Linked DNA regions of Spiractinospora alimapuensis. The protein of the gene in region 1 interacts with the protein of each later gene in a pairwise test. Links are inferred from orthologs where the notes say so. Each region holds a gene or a part of one and is shown on either strand. Other genes may lie near its edges.

Region 1 (5,275 bases):
TCCGACGGCTAGAGGCGCCGAATGCGCGCAAAACTGGTCAGCCGCCTCGAACAGGGTACTTCACTCGTTGGCGAACAGGGCGAGCAACCGGTGAACCTGAGCCAACCGTTCCGCCTCCGACTGTCGCGACAGGGTGTTCCCAGCGGCGTCCATCAGGAGCCGCTTGGTCGCCGACGCGGCCGGCGCGGGAGTGGCCAGCAGCGCGGCCACGAGGTCGTCGACGGTGCCGGCCAGATCAGGGCCGTCCACCACGATCTCCGCCAGTCCGAGCCGCTCCGCCTCACGCGCGCCGACGTTGCGCGCCGTCAGGCATAGCTCGATGGCACGCGACAACCCCACGCGCTCCACGAGTGGCTTGGTACCCGTCAGGTCGGGGACGAGCCCCAGCGCGGCTTCACGCATGGACATCGTGGCGTCCTCGGCGAGGACGCGAATGTCACACGACAACGCCAACTGGAACCCGGCCCCGAGGGCGTGCCCGTGGACCGCCGCGATGGACACGATGTCCGGGCGGCGCAACCACGTGAAACCCTCCTGGAATCCGGCGATCATGGCGTCCAACCGGGCGCGGTTCTCGGGAGTGTCCGCGCTCGCGGCGGCGACCAGTTCCCTCCCGTCCTCGTCCGCCCCCTCCAGGACGGAGAGGTCGAGTCCGGTGGAGAAGCTCTTTCCCGCGCCTTCAAACACAACAATTCGGACAGTGGGCGGAAGGGTGTGGCCGATATGGGCCAATGCCCGCCACATGCGGGGGGTCATGGCGTTACGACGCTCGGGCCGGTCGAGCGTGACACGGGCGGCCGCGTCGTCGACGTGGAGTCGGAGTCCGGCTGATTCGAGGTCGAAATCCATGGCCACGGACCCTACACCGTGCGCGGTCACGCGGCGAGCCCTCCTGGGAACGAACGTGGTGGGCGTCGGTCGAGGGGACCTCTGCTGACACCCACCACGGTGCGGCCCCTCGCGGGGCCGCGAACGACCTAGTCGATCGAGCGACGGGTCGCGCCCCCGCGACCGCGCAGGTTGGCCCCCTGACTCGATCAGGATGCGGTGAATGAAGCCGTAGGAACGGCCCGTCGCCGCGGCGAGGGAACGTATGCTCTCTCCCTCGTCATACCGCCGCCGCAGCTCGGTCGCGAGCTGGGAGCGTTCACTTCCCGTCACTCGTGTGCCCTTTGCCAAGGTCTCGATCACGAGTACCTCCTCGGTATTTGCGCCAGAACACAGCCCATGATCAGACATCGGAGAGGAGGTCGCCACCCGTCGCCGCGAAAATCCGCGCGATCCGAATACGGAGGGCTATTTCGGCCCGAACGGATTACGGACCGAAATAACGTTCGACACCCAGATGCACCAAAATGCCTGGTTTAGACGCAAATACCCGACGTAGCCGGATCGGCGCGACGAGAAGGGGCGGGACTCAGGCGAGGGTGATGAGCTCGGCGAGGTCCGGACTCCAGTAGTCCTCGGTCCCGTCCGGGAGCATGATGACTCGCTCCGGCCGCAACGCCTCGACGGCACCCTCGTGCGTCACCAGGACGATCGCGCCCTCGTACTCCCGTAGGGCGGCCAGGATCTCCTCCCGGCTCGCTGGGTCGAGGTTGTTGGTGGGCTCGTCCAGCAGCAACACGTTGGCGCTGGAGACCACGAGCGCCGCCAACGCCAACCGTGTCTTCTCTCCACCGGACAGCACCGAGGCGGGCTTGTGCACGTCGTCCCCGGTGAAGAGGAAAGAGCCCAGGGTGCGCCGAGCCTCGACCTCGGGTAGGTCGGGTGCCGAACTCATCATGTTGCCCAGCACCGTGGACTCCTCGTCCAGGGTCTCGTGCTCCTGGGCGTAGTAGCCCAACTTGAGCCCGTGTCCGGGGACGACCTCTCCGGCCTCCGGCGTCTCCACGCCGGAGAGCAACCGCAGCAGCGTGGTCTTCCCGGCTCCGTTGAGACCGAGCACCACCACGCGGGCGCCGCGGTCGATCGCCAGGTCGACCCCGGCGAACACCTCCAGAGACCCGTAGTTCTTGGTCAGGCCGTTGGCGGTGAGCGGCACCCGGCCACACGGTGCCGGAGCCGGCAGCCGCAGTCGGGCCACCTGGTCCTGGGCCCGTTCCTGGCCGGCACCGTCCAGGAGCTTCTCCGCTCGACGCTGCATCTGTTTCGCGGCCCGCGCCTTGGTGGCCTTGGCGCCGAAACGTTCCGCCTGTTCCTTCAACACGGAGGCTTGTTTCTCCGCGTTGGCGCGCTCACGGCGGCGGCGCCGCTCGTCGGCGTCCCGCTGTTCCAGATACGCCTTCCACCCCATGTTGTAGACGTCGATCACGGAGCGGTTGGCGTCGAGATAGAAGACCTTGTTCACTACGTGCTCCACGAGGTCGACATCGTGGCTGATGACGATCAGACCGCCCTGGTGCGAGCGAAGGAACGTGCGCAGCCAGGTGATCGAGTCCCCGTCAAGGTGGTTGGTCGGTTCGTCGAGCAGCAGGGTGTCGGCGCGGGAGAACAGGATCCTCGCCAGCTCCACGCGGCGCCGCTGACCGCCCGACAGCGTCGACAGCGGTTGGGCCAGGATGCGGTTCTCCAGCCCCAGGTTCGCGGTGATGGTCGCGGCCTCGGCCTCGGCGGAGTATCCGCCCAGGACGTGCAGCCGCTCCTCGTACTTCGCGTAGTTGCGCACCCCGCGGTCCCGGATCGCGGGGTCCTCGCTCTCCATCTCGCTCTCGGCCTTGCGCATCCGGCGGCGAACGTCGTCGATACCGCGCGCGGAGAGGACACGGTCCATCGCCAGGATCTCCAGGTCGCCGGTGCGCGGATCCTGCGGCAGGTAGCCCACGCTGCCGCGAGCCACGGCGGTGCCCGCGGTGGCGGCGCCCTCGCCGGCGAGGACCTTCATCAGGGTCGTCTTGCCGGCACCGTTGCGCCCGACCAGGCCGACCCGCTCCCCGGAGCCGAGGCTGAAGCTGGTGGGCTCCAGCAGCAGCCGGGCGCCCACACGAAGTTCCAGGTCAGTGGCGGAGAGCATGGTGAGACAGCCTCAATCGAGAAAGGGGTGTGCGCGGTGACGGTGTTTCAGCGTACCCGTAGCCTCAACACCGCCCAAGCTGTTTACTGTTCCCGTCCCCGGTGACCGATCGTCGTCAGCCGCCCGTGGTCGGCGACGATCCTCCCTCGGCCCGCGGGGACTCCGGCTTGCCCCTGGTCGTCGACGCGGTCTCCCCCACCGGTTCCGTCTCCGGCGACCGGGCCCCAGTGTCGGACGCGTGCTCCTCGGCTCGGGCTCCGGGCCGGTTGCGCAGCAACGCGGCGGCCACGGCGACGATCGGCGTGGCCAGGAACATGCCCACGAGGTTGCCCACGATCGCACCGACCGTGATTCCCAGCAGGACGACCGCGGAGGGAAGGTCCAGGGCGCGCCCGTAGACGCGCGGGGCGAAGAGGTTGCTCTCCAACTGCTGGATGAAGATCACCCAGGCGAGTGTCAGCAGCCCGATCCACAGTTGGCCGCTCGTGACCAACACGACGATGGTGGCGAGGGCACCGGTGGCGAACGCCCCGATCACGGGAAGGAACGCGCCGATGAAGGTCAGCACGATCAGGGGCAGGGCGAGGTTGAAGGGCAACTGACCGAAGAAGGACAGCACCACCAGCAACAGCCCGATCCCGATGGCGTCGAAGAGACCGACCAGGGCCACGCCCCGGACGTAGCGGCCCATCACCTCGTAGGCGACCTTGCTGGAGGAGAAGAGCACGCGTCGGGTGTGGCCGGGGAACAGCGATCCGATCCACTTCATCAGGTGGTCACCTGAGTGCAGGAAGTAGATGGTCAACACCATCAGCAGCACGATGGCGAACAGGACCTGGCCCACGGCGACGGTGCCGGTCCAGAAACCCTCGGCGAGGACGCGCGCGTTCTCCTGGAGGTTGTTCTGGACGAAGTTCTGTACCTCGTTCTGTGCCTCGTTGAGGAAGTTGTTGACGAGCTCGGCGTCGAGCCCCAGCCCCCGCAACCAGCTCTGCACCTCGGTGAGGAACTCGCTGACCGGGTCGACAAGGTCGCCCGCGCCGGCCACCGCCCGGTCGACGATGAAGTAGACGACCAGACCGAACAGGACGAGCGAACCGAGGAACGTGATCGCGGTCGAGGGGCCGCGGCCCATGCCCCGCGCGCGCAGCGCGGTCGCCATCGGCTGCATCAGCGCGGTCAGGAACACGGCCAGAACGACCGGGATGACGGCGGTGCTGATGTAGGTCAGCCCCCACAGGATGATGGCTCCCACCGCGCCCACGATGAGCAGCCGCCACGCGGTGTCGCTCGCCCGCTTGAGCAGGTCGTCCTCTTCCGGGGGCTCTGGCTCCGGCGGCGGAGGAGGGGGAGGCGGCGCGCTCACGGTGGTCGTCCGTGCCCGCCAACGTGGCAGTGACCATCCGCTCGGAAGCCTCCAGCGCACGGGTTTCCTCCTCGACTCCTTGGTTCTCCGCGTCGACGACGCGGCCACACCGCGACCGACGCGGTGCGACTCTAGCGTTGATGTGCCCGCCGCACACCTGTCTTTGGGGGCGCGCGACGGAACGCGCTAGATCTGCCAGGGCTCCCGACGCGTGCCGCTGGGAACGATCTCGTTGCCGAAGGGGGCGAGCGCGACCGGGATCATCTTCAGTGACGCCCAAGCCATAGGGATACCGATGATGGTGACGGCGAGGGCGGCCGCCGTGGTGATGTGTCCGATGGTCAACCACCATCCGGCGACGATGATCCAGATGACGTTGCCCACCGTCTGGACCCCACCCGCGCGGTCGCGCCGTACGACGGTACGGCCGAAGGGCCAGAGCGCGTAGTTCGCCATCCGGAAGGACGCCAGTCCGAACGGGATGGTGACGATCAGAACGCAACAGATGATCCCGGCGAGGGCGTAACCCAGCGCCAACCAGATGCCGGACATCACCAGCCAGATCACGTTCAGGATCAGCCGCAACAGCGCCACGATGGGCCCTTCTTGTCGTTGGTACTTCCCTGACGGACGTAGTCCCGGAATACGCCGTCGACTCCGTCCCGCCACTCTTGAGGTGGGACGGACGCGAGCCGTCCGTGGTTCCCGATCCGCCATGTCGCCGTGCCACAGAGTGACGCCGTGCCCACCAGTGTCCGGGTAGCGTCGCCGCGACGCAACGCGGGGACACAGGGAACTTGGACGAGCTCCCGCATCCGTGGGACTCCCTCTACCGGATGAGGGCGGTGGGGCGCGACGCGCCACGCGGACCAAATCGACAAAACAGGGCAGATCCC
Region 2 (6,591 bases), 2.1 Mb from region 1 along the record:
TCTCGCCGTAGGCGCGCATCCGCGCTACTCGTAGGTCATCCACAGCACGAGCATAGGTGGACGGGTGTCGCGGCTCACGACGCGGGCGAGGGAGTGTGGACCGATCCCCGCTCACCGCCGGGTCCACTCACCCGGGGCAACCACCCCGGTGGCCGACGCCACCGACGTCGAGGGCGGCACTAAGGGGTCGCCCGTCGCGGACGCGGGAGGCCGTGCAGGGCTCGGCTGATGAGGCGTCGCTGTTCCTCGGAACACCGCTCGATGAACCGCGTCATCGCGGTGCTGGGGTCGTCGCTTCCGTCCAGGACCTCCAGCATGAGCCGCGCCGTGTGGTCGCCGCGGTCCTCCTGTGGCCAGTACCGCCAGGCCCGTCCCGACTTCTCCCGGTGCAGCATCCCCTTGTGGAACAGGATGTTGGTGACCGTCATCACCGTCGTGTAGGCGACCTCGCGGTCGTAGAACATGCTCGCGCGGATGTCCCGAACAATGAGCGGTTGCTCGGCACGCCACAGCGCGTCCATGATCGCGAACTCGAGTTCGCCGAATCCCTGCTGAACCACTCCGTGTCCACCTCCGCGGCGCCATCGTAGGAAGGCGGCATCGACTGCGAGGAATTTCACCGACATGCGTACCGTTTGGCGTCGCACACACCCGAATCAGCGGCCTGGGGCACCTGTGGCCGTGGTTTCGTCGGCCCCGTGGCCGGGAGGGGCCACCGATACGGCGCCCGCGCACCGACCGCGTCACCGCGCGTGGACCGGTGCGCGCGGCCGCCCGACACCCCGGCCGTCGGCACGAACTCCGACGTTCTCACTGGTGAAGGCTAGTTCGCCCCCCAGGACGACTTCTGCGGGGCCCGGCACTGGGTCCGGCCGGCGGAACCCCCGTGCCCCGCCCGCCGGACCCAGCCGTCCTGCCGGGCCCCGCACATTCACTGCGACGCGGCGAAACCCCCCACGGTTCCCGTTCTCCGCGAAGAACATCGGGGTGAACGAGCGGAGAGTCACCACCCCAGGCTGGGCACACTCGTGACAAAACTCGGTAACCTGTGGCCGGGAGACCGTCCACCGGTTCCACCGGCCAATGTCGCGTCACGGTGGCGTGGGGTGCGGCCGTCTCCGCAACCATCAGCAGCACGCGAGCACCGGAAGTGGGCGATCACCGCCGTGTCGTCTGAGTCGTCGCAACCCCCCACGGATTTTGGACCGAATGAGTGGCTGGTCGAGGAGCTGTACCGCAGGTACCTCGACGATCCGAACTCAGTAGATAAGGCCTGGTGGAACTTCTTCGCCGACTACAAGTCGAGCAGCGCCACCGGGGCGTCGTCGGCCAGCGCCGCCACGACTCCCGCGGCACCTCGGGCCGCGGCGGGCTCGTCGAGTCGCCCCAAGGCCGAGGCCACAGAGCAGGAGGCCGGGGAGCAGGACGACCTGCTCGCCGTCACCACCGAACGCATGCGCGGCACACCCGCCCGCACCGCGACGAACATGGAGGCCAGTCTCGGCCTGCCCATGGCCACCAGTGTTCGCTCGCTGCCGGTGAAGCTGCTGTTCGACAACCGCATCGTCATCAACAACCACCTCAAGCGGGCGCGCGGCGGGAAGATCTCCTTCACGCACATCATCGGTTACGCGATGGTGAAGGCGCTGAGCACCGTACCGGCGATGAACTCCGCCTACGCCGAGGTGGACGGTAAGCCGGGGCTGGCCACGCCCAAGCACGTCAACCTGGGCCTCGCCATCGACATCCCCAAGTCCGACGGCACCCGTCAGCTCCTCGTGCCCAACATCAAGGGCGCGGAGGCGCTGGACTTCAAGGAGTTCTGGACCGCCTACGAGGAGGTCGTGCGCAAGGCCCGCGCCGGCAAGCTCGCGGTCTCCGACTTCCAGGGCACCACGATCAGCCTCACCAACCCTGGTGGCATCGGTACGGTGCACTCGATTCCCCGGTTCATGCAGGGGCAGGGCGCGATCCTCGGTGTGGGCTCGATGGAGTACCCGGCCGAGTTCCAGGGCGCCGCCCCGGAGACCCTGAACCAACTGGCCGTCAGCAAGATCATGACGCTGACCTCCACCTACGACCACCGGATCATCCAAGGTGCGCAGTCGGGTGAGTTCCTGCGGCGTATCCACCAGCTCCTGCTGGGCGAGGACGGTTTCTACGACGAGATCTTCCGCTCCCTGCGCCTGCCCTACGAGCCGGTGCGCTGGGTCCAGGACATCTCCATCAACCGCGACACCGAGTTGGACAAGGCGAGCCGGGTCCAGGAGCTGATCCACGCCTACCGGGTCCGGGGCCACCTCATGGCCGACACCGACCCGCTGGAGTACAAGCAGCGCCGTCACCCGGACCTCGACGTCCTGGAACACGGACTCACCCTGTGGGACCTGGAGCGCGAGTTCCCCACGGGTGGATTCGGCGGCAAGCCCGTCATGCGGCTGCGCGACATCCTGGGTGTCCTCCGCGACACCTACTGCCGCACCGTGGGCATCGAGTACATGCACATCCAGAGCCCGGAGGAGCGGGAGTGGATCCAGGAGCGCATCGAGCGCCGTGGCCACGACACCGTCTCCCGGGACGAGCAGCTCCACATCCTGCGCCGCCTCAACAGCGCCGAGGCCTTCGAGACGTTCCTGCAGACCAAGTACGTCGGGCAGAAGCGCTTCTCGTTGGAGGGCGGAGAGTCCCTGATCCCCCTGTTGGACGGGGTGATCTCCGAGGCCGCCCGCAGCTCCCTGGACGAGGTCGTCATGGGGATGGCCCACCGGGGCCGCCTCAACGTGCTGGCCAACATCTGCGGCAAGTCCTACGCGCAGATCTTCGGTGAGTTCGAGGGCAACATCGACCCGCGCAGTTCGCACGGGTCGGGTGACGTCAAGTACCACCTGGGCACCGACGGCGTGTTCGAGACCCCGACCGGGGAGAAGATCAACGTCACGCTCGCTGCCAACCCCAGCCACCTCGAGGCCGTGAACCCCGTGGCCGAGGGCATCGCCCGCGCCAAGCAGGACCTGTTGGACAAGGGCCAGCACGGCTTCACCGTGCTGCCGGTCCTGATCCACGGCGACGCGGCGTTCGCGGGCCAGGGCGTGGTCGCCGAGACCCTCAACCTGTCCCAGCTTCGCGGCTACCGCACCGGCGGCACCGTGCACGTGATCGTGAACAACCAGGTCGGCTACACCACCTCGCCCGAGGACAGCCGGTCCAGCGTGTACTCCACCGACGTCGCGCGCATGGTGCAGGCCCCGATCTTCCACGTGAACGGCGACGACCCCGAGGCCGTGGTGCGCGTCGCGCACCTGGCGTTCGAGTACCGCCAGGCGTTCAACAAGGACGTCGTCATCGACATGGTGTGCTACCGGCGTCGGGGCCACAACGAGGGGGACAACCCCGCGTTCACCCAGCCGCTGATGTACGACGTGATCGACGCGAAGCGTTCCACGCGCAAGCTCTACACCGAGGCCCTGATCGGCCGCGGCGACATCACCTTCGACGAGGCCGAGCAGGCGCTGCGGGACTACCAGGACCAGCTCGAGCGGGCCTTCGTGGAAACCCGGGAGGCGTCGGACCATCCGGCGCAGTCCGGCGCCGTCGTCCGTCCGGAGACCTTCGACGAGGGCCGGATCGACCACGCCGACGCGCCGACCGCGATCTCCGGCGAGGTCCTCAAGCGGGTCGTCGACACCCAGCTCAACCTGCCCGAGGGATTCTCCACCCACCCACGGCTCGCACCGCAACTCCAGCGGCGCGCGCAGATGGTCACCGACGACGCCATCGACTGGGCCACCGGAGAGATGCTGGCGCTGGGCTCGTTGCTGATCGACGGGCACCCGGTGCGGCTGGTGGGTCAGGACACCCGCCGTGGCACCTTCGGCCAGCGCCACGCGGTGCTGGTGGACCGCAAGACCGGCGCCACGCACACCCCGCTGAAGGCCTTCGACCAGGGCACGTCGAAGTTCTACGTGCACGACTCGCTGCTCAGCGAGTACGCCGCGCTGGGCTTCGAGTACGGCTACTCGGTCGTGCGCCCCAACGCGCTCGTCGCCTGGGAGGCCCAGTTCGGCGACTTCGTCAACGGCGCGCAGACCATCCTGGACGAGTTCCTCTCCTCCGGTGAGCAGAAGTGGGGCCAGCGTTCCAGTGTGGTGCTGCTGCTGCCGCACGGCTACGAGGGCCAGGGGCCGGACCACTCTTCCGCACGGATCGAGCGGTTCCTGCAGATGTGCGCGCAGGACAACATGACGGTGGCGCTGCCGAGCACGCCGGCGAACTACTTCCACCTGCTGCGGTGGCAGGTCCGTTCGTCGCTCAGCCGTCCGATGGTGGTGGCCACGCCCAAGTCGATGCTGCGCCTGAAGGCCGCGACGTCGCCGGCGTCGGACTTCACTTCCGGGGCGTTCCAGCCGGTCATCCCGGACACTGGGGACCTGCAGGCCGACGACGTCCGGCGTGTGGTGCTGTGCTCCGGCAAGATCTACTACGAGCTGGAGGCGGCGCGGAAGGCCACCGGCGATCTCAGCACCGCCCTGGTCCGGGTCGAGCGCCTCTACCCGTTGCCGATCTCGGAGATCCGGGAGCAGCTCAACCGCTACCCCAACGCCGGCGAGGTGCTGTGGGTGCAGGAGGAGCCGGCGAACATGGGGCCGTGGCCGTTCGTGGCGCTGACCTTCGCCGAGCAGCTTGACCGGCCGTTCGCCCACGTGTCCCGTCCGGCGAGCTCCGCTCCCGCGGCGGGGTCGGCCAAGCGGCACGAGAACGAGCAGCGGGCGCTGATCGACACGGTCTTCCCGCCCGCGGATAGCTGAGGCGCCGTGTACTACACCGACCGGGGGATCGAGGAGCTGGAGCAACGCCGGGGCGAGGAGGAAGTGACCCTTGCCTGGCTCGCTGACCAGCTACGCATCTTCACCGACATCCATCCGGAGCACGAGACCGCGGTGGAACGGCTGGCGACCTGGTTGGCCCGACCGGATGACGAAGACGAGTGAGTGAGACGGGGGCGCGGGAGACCGCGCCCCCGTCTTTTTTGCACCCCGGCCCACTGGCTCGCGCTCGCTGGCATGCTCTAGTGGTTTGAGGCCGTTCGCGCCCCAGCGCTCAGGTTCACGACATATCTTGACTTTTGTCAGACACGATATATCGTCGAATCACAGCGAACGTGAAGGGGTGTGCGATGGCACGGTGGAGCATCGAGGACTCGATGACCCGCACGCTCGACGGAATCGTCGCGCTACACGTGCGGATCGTGGGTGGGCGGGTCAACATCCTCCCCACCCAGGACTTGGTCAGCTTCGAGGTGAGCGAGGTCTCGGGTCCCCCGATCCTGGCCACGCATGAGGCGGGAATTCTGACCCTCACCTACGAGGACTTGACCCGTAACGGCATTTTCGACCGCATCCGGGACACCAAGCTCGGCGCCTACCGCCGACTGGGACGCCGTGCGGCGACCCTGTACCTTCGGGTTCCACCCGACTGCCCGGTGGAGGTCGCCACGGTGTCGGGTGACGTCGTGGCGGCGGGGCTCACCGCACGCACCGCGATCCGCAGCGCGTCGGGGAACGTGACCCTGGACGACATGGCGGGGTCGGTCGACGTGAACACGGCCTCCGGCAACCTCGACATCCGAGACATGGCCGGAAACCTGAAGTTCAACAGCGTGAGCGGGGATCTCGCCATCGCCGGCGGCAACCTGTCCGACCTGTCGGCGAAGACCGGGTCCGGGCAGCTTCTCGGCGATGTCGACGTGCGTTCCGCGGGTCGGGTCCGACTCGCCTCGGTGTCCGGCGACATCGCCCTCCGGGTTCCGGGTGACACCTCCGCGAGCGTCGACCTGCGTACCGCTACCGGCAAGCTGAACACCGAGTTCACGTTGGAGAACCGGGACAAGAGGGCCTACCGCCGGATGGGCGGCAACGTGGGCAGCGGAGTCGATCCGGCGTCGGTGACCACGACGACGGTGTCGGGCTCCGTGGACCTGCTGCGCCGCGCACCCGACGCGCCTGCCGCGATCCCCAGGGGAAGTGAGGAGTAATGGCGAACATCTTCGGCCATGGGCGGCTGCGGCTCTACCTGCTGAAACTACTCGACGAGAGCCCGCGTCACGGGTACGAGATCATCTCGCTGCTGCGGGACCGGTTCCTTGGCGTCTACTCACCCTCGCCCGGCACGATCTACCCTCGCCTCGCTCGCTTGGAGGAGGAAGGGCTGGTCACGCACGAGGAGGTCAACGGTCGTAAGGTCTATCGCCTCACCGATGCCGGCCGCGAGGAGCTCAACCGACGAACCGAGGACATCAGCGCGTTGGAGAACGACCTGATCGACTCCGCCCACGAGATCGCCCGCGCCGTGAAGCGCGACGTACGCGACACGATCACCACGCTGCGGGAGGAGCTCAAGGGCGCCGCGAACGAGGCTCGCCAACGCGCGAACCGCGGCGAGCGGCGCGGAAGCGAACGCGAGGAGACGCCGACCGACGAGAACGAGGACGTGTGGGGACGCGCCGCCTCGGAGGAGTCGGAACGGGAAAGCACTCGCGGGGCGTGGTGGAGTCGCGAGTGGGAGAAGGTCTCCCGCGGCTTCGGCTCCTGGGGC

What was found.
Region 2: the proteins of J4H86_RS00830 (region 1) and J4H86_RS10620 interact in binary tests that used the Escherichia coli proteins (3 or more experiments, as listed by UniProt). The link is inferred for Spiractinospora alimapuensis from one-to-one orthologs.

The regions. Positions count from the first base shown.
Region 1 is NZ_CP072467.1:186,153-191,427, reverse strand. What follows is about bases 716-3,597. They hold J4H86_RS00830 (ABC-F family ATP-binding cassette domain-containing protein), read right to left. Parts: upstream 3,014-3,597; coding sequence 1,418-3,013; downstream 716-1,417. Other genes in these bases: J4H86_RS00825 (AI-2E family transporter), read right to left, coding at 3,129-3,597; J4H86_RS00840 (enoyl-CoA hydratase/isomerase family protein), read right to left, coding at 716-849. Also shown: more of J4H86_RS00840, read right to left, coding at 61-715; more of J4H86_RS00825, read right to left, coding at 3,598-4,379; J4H86_RS00820 (YccF domain-containing protein), read right to left, coding at 4,566-4,973. UniProt on the Escherichia coli protein: Genetic data indicate it may be involved in ribosome assembly or function.
Region 2 is NZ_CP072467.1:2,336,246-2,342,836, forward strand. What follows is about bases 808-5,005. They hold J4H86_RS10620 (multifunctional oxoglutarate decarboxylase/oxoglutarate dehydrogenase thiamine pyrophosphate-binding subunit/dihydrolipoyllysine-residue succinyltransferase subunit), read left to right. Parts: upstream 808-1,166; coding sequence 1,167-4,805; downstream 4,806-5,005. Other genes in these bases: J4H86_RS10625 (DUF6104 family protein), read left to right, coding at 4,812-4,988. Outside these bases: J4H86_RS10610 (pyridoxal phosphate-dependent aminotransferase), read right to left, coding at 1-19; J4H86_RS10615 (BlaI/MecI/CopY family transcriptional regulator), read right to left, coding at 180-560; J4H86_RS10630 (DUF4097 family beta strand repeat-containing protein), read left to right, coding at 5,174-6,031; J4H86_RS10635 (PadR family transcriptional regulator), read left to right, coding at 6,031-6,591. UniProt on the Escherichia coli protein: E1 component of the 2-oxoglutarate dehydrogenase (OGDH) complex which catalyzes the decarboxylation of 2-oxoglutarate, the first step in the conversion of 2-oxoglutarate to succinyl-CoA and CO(2).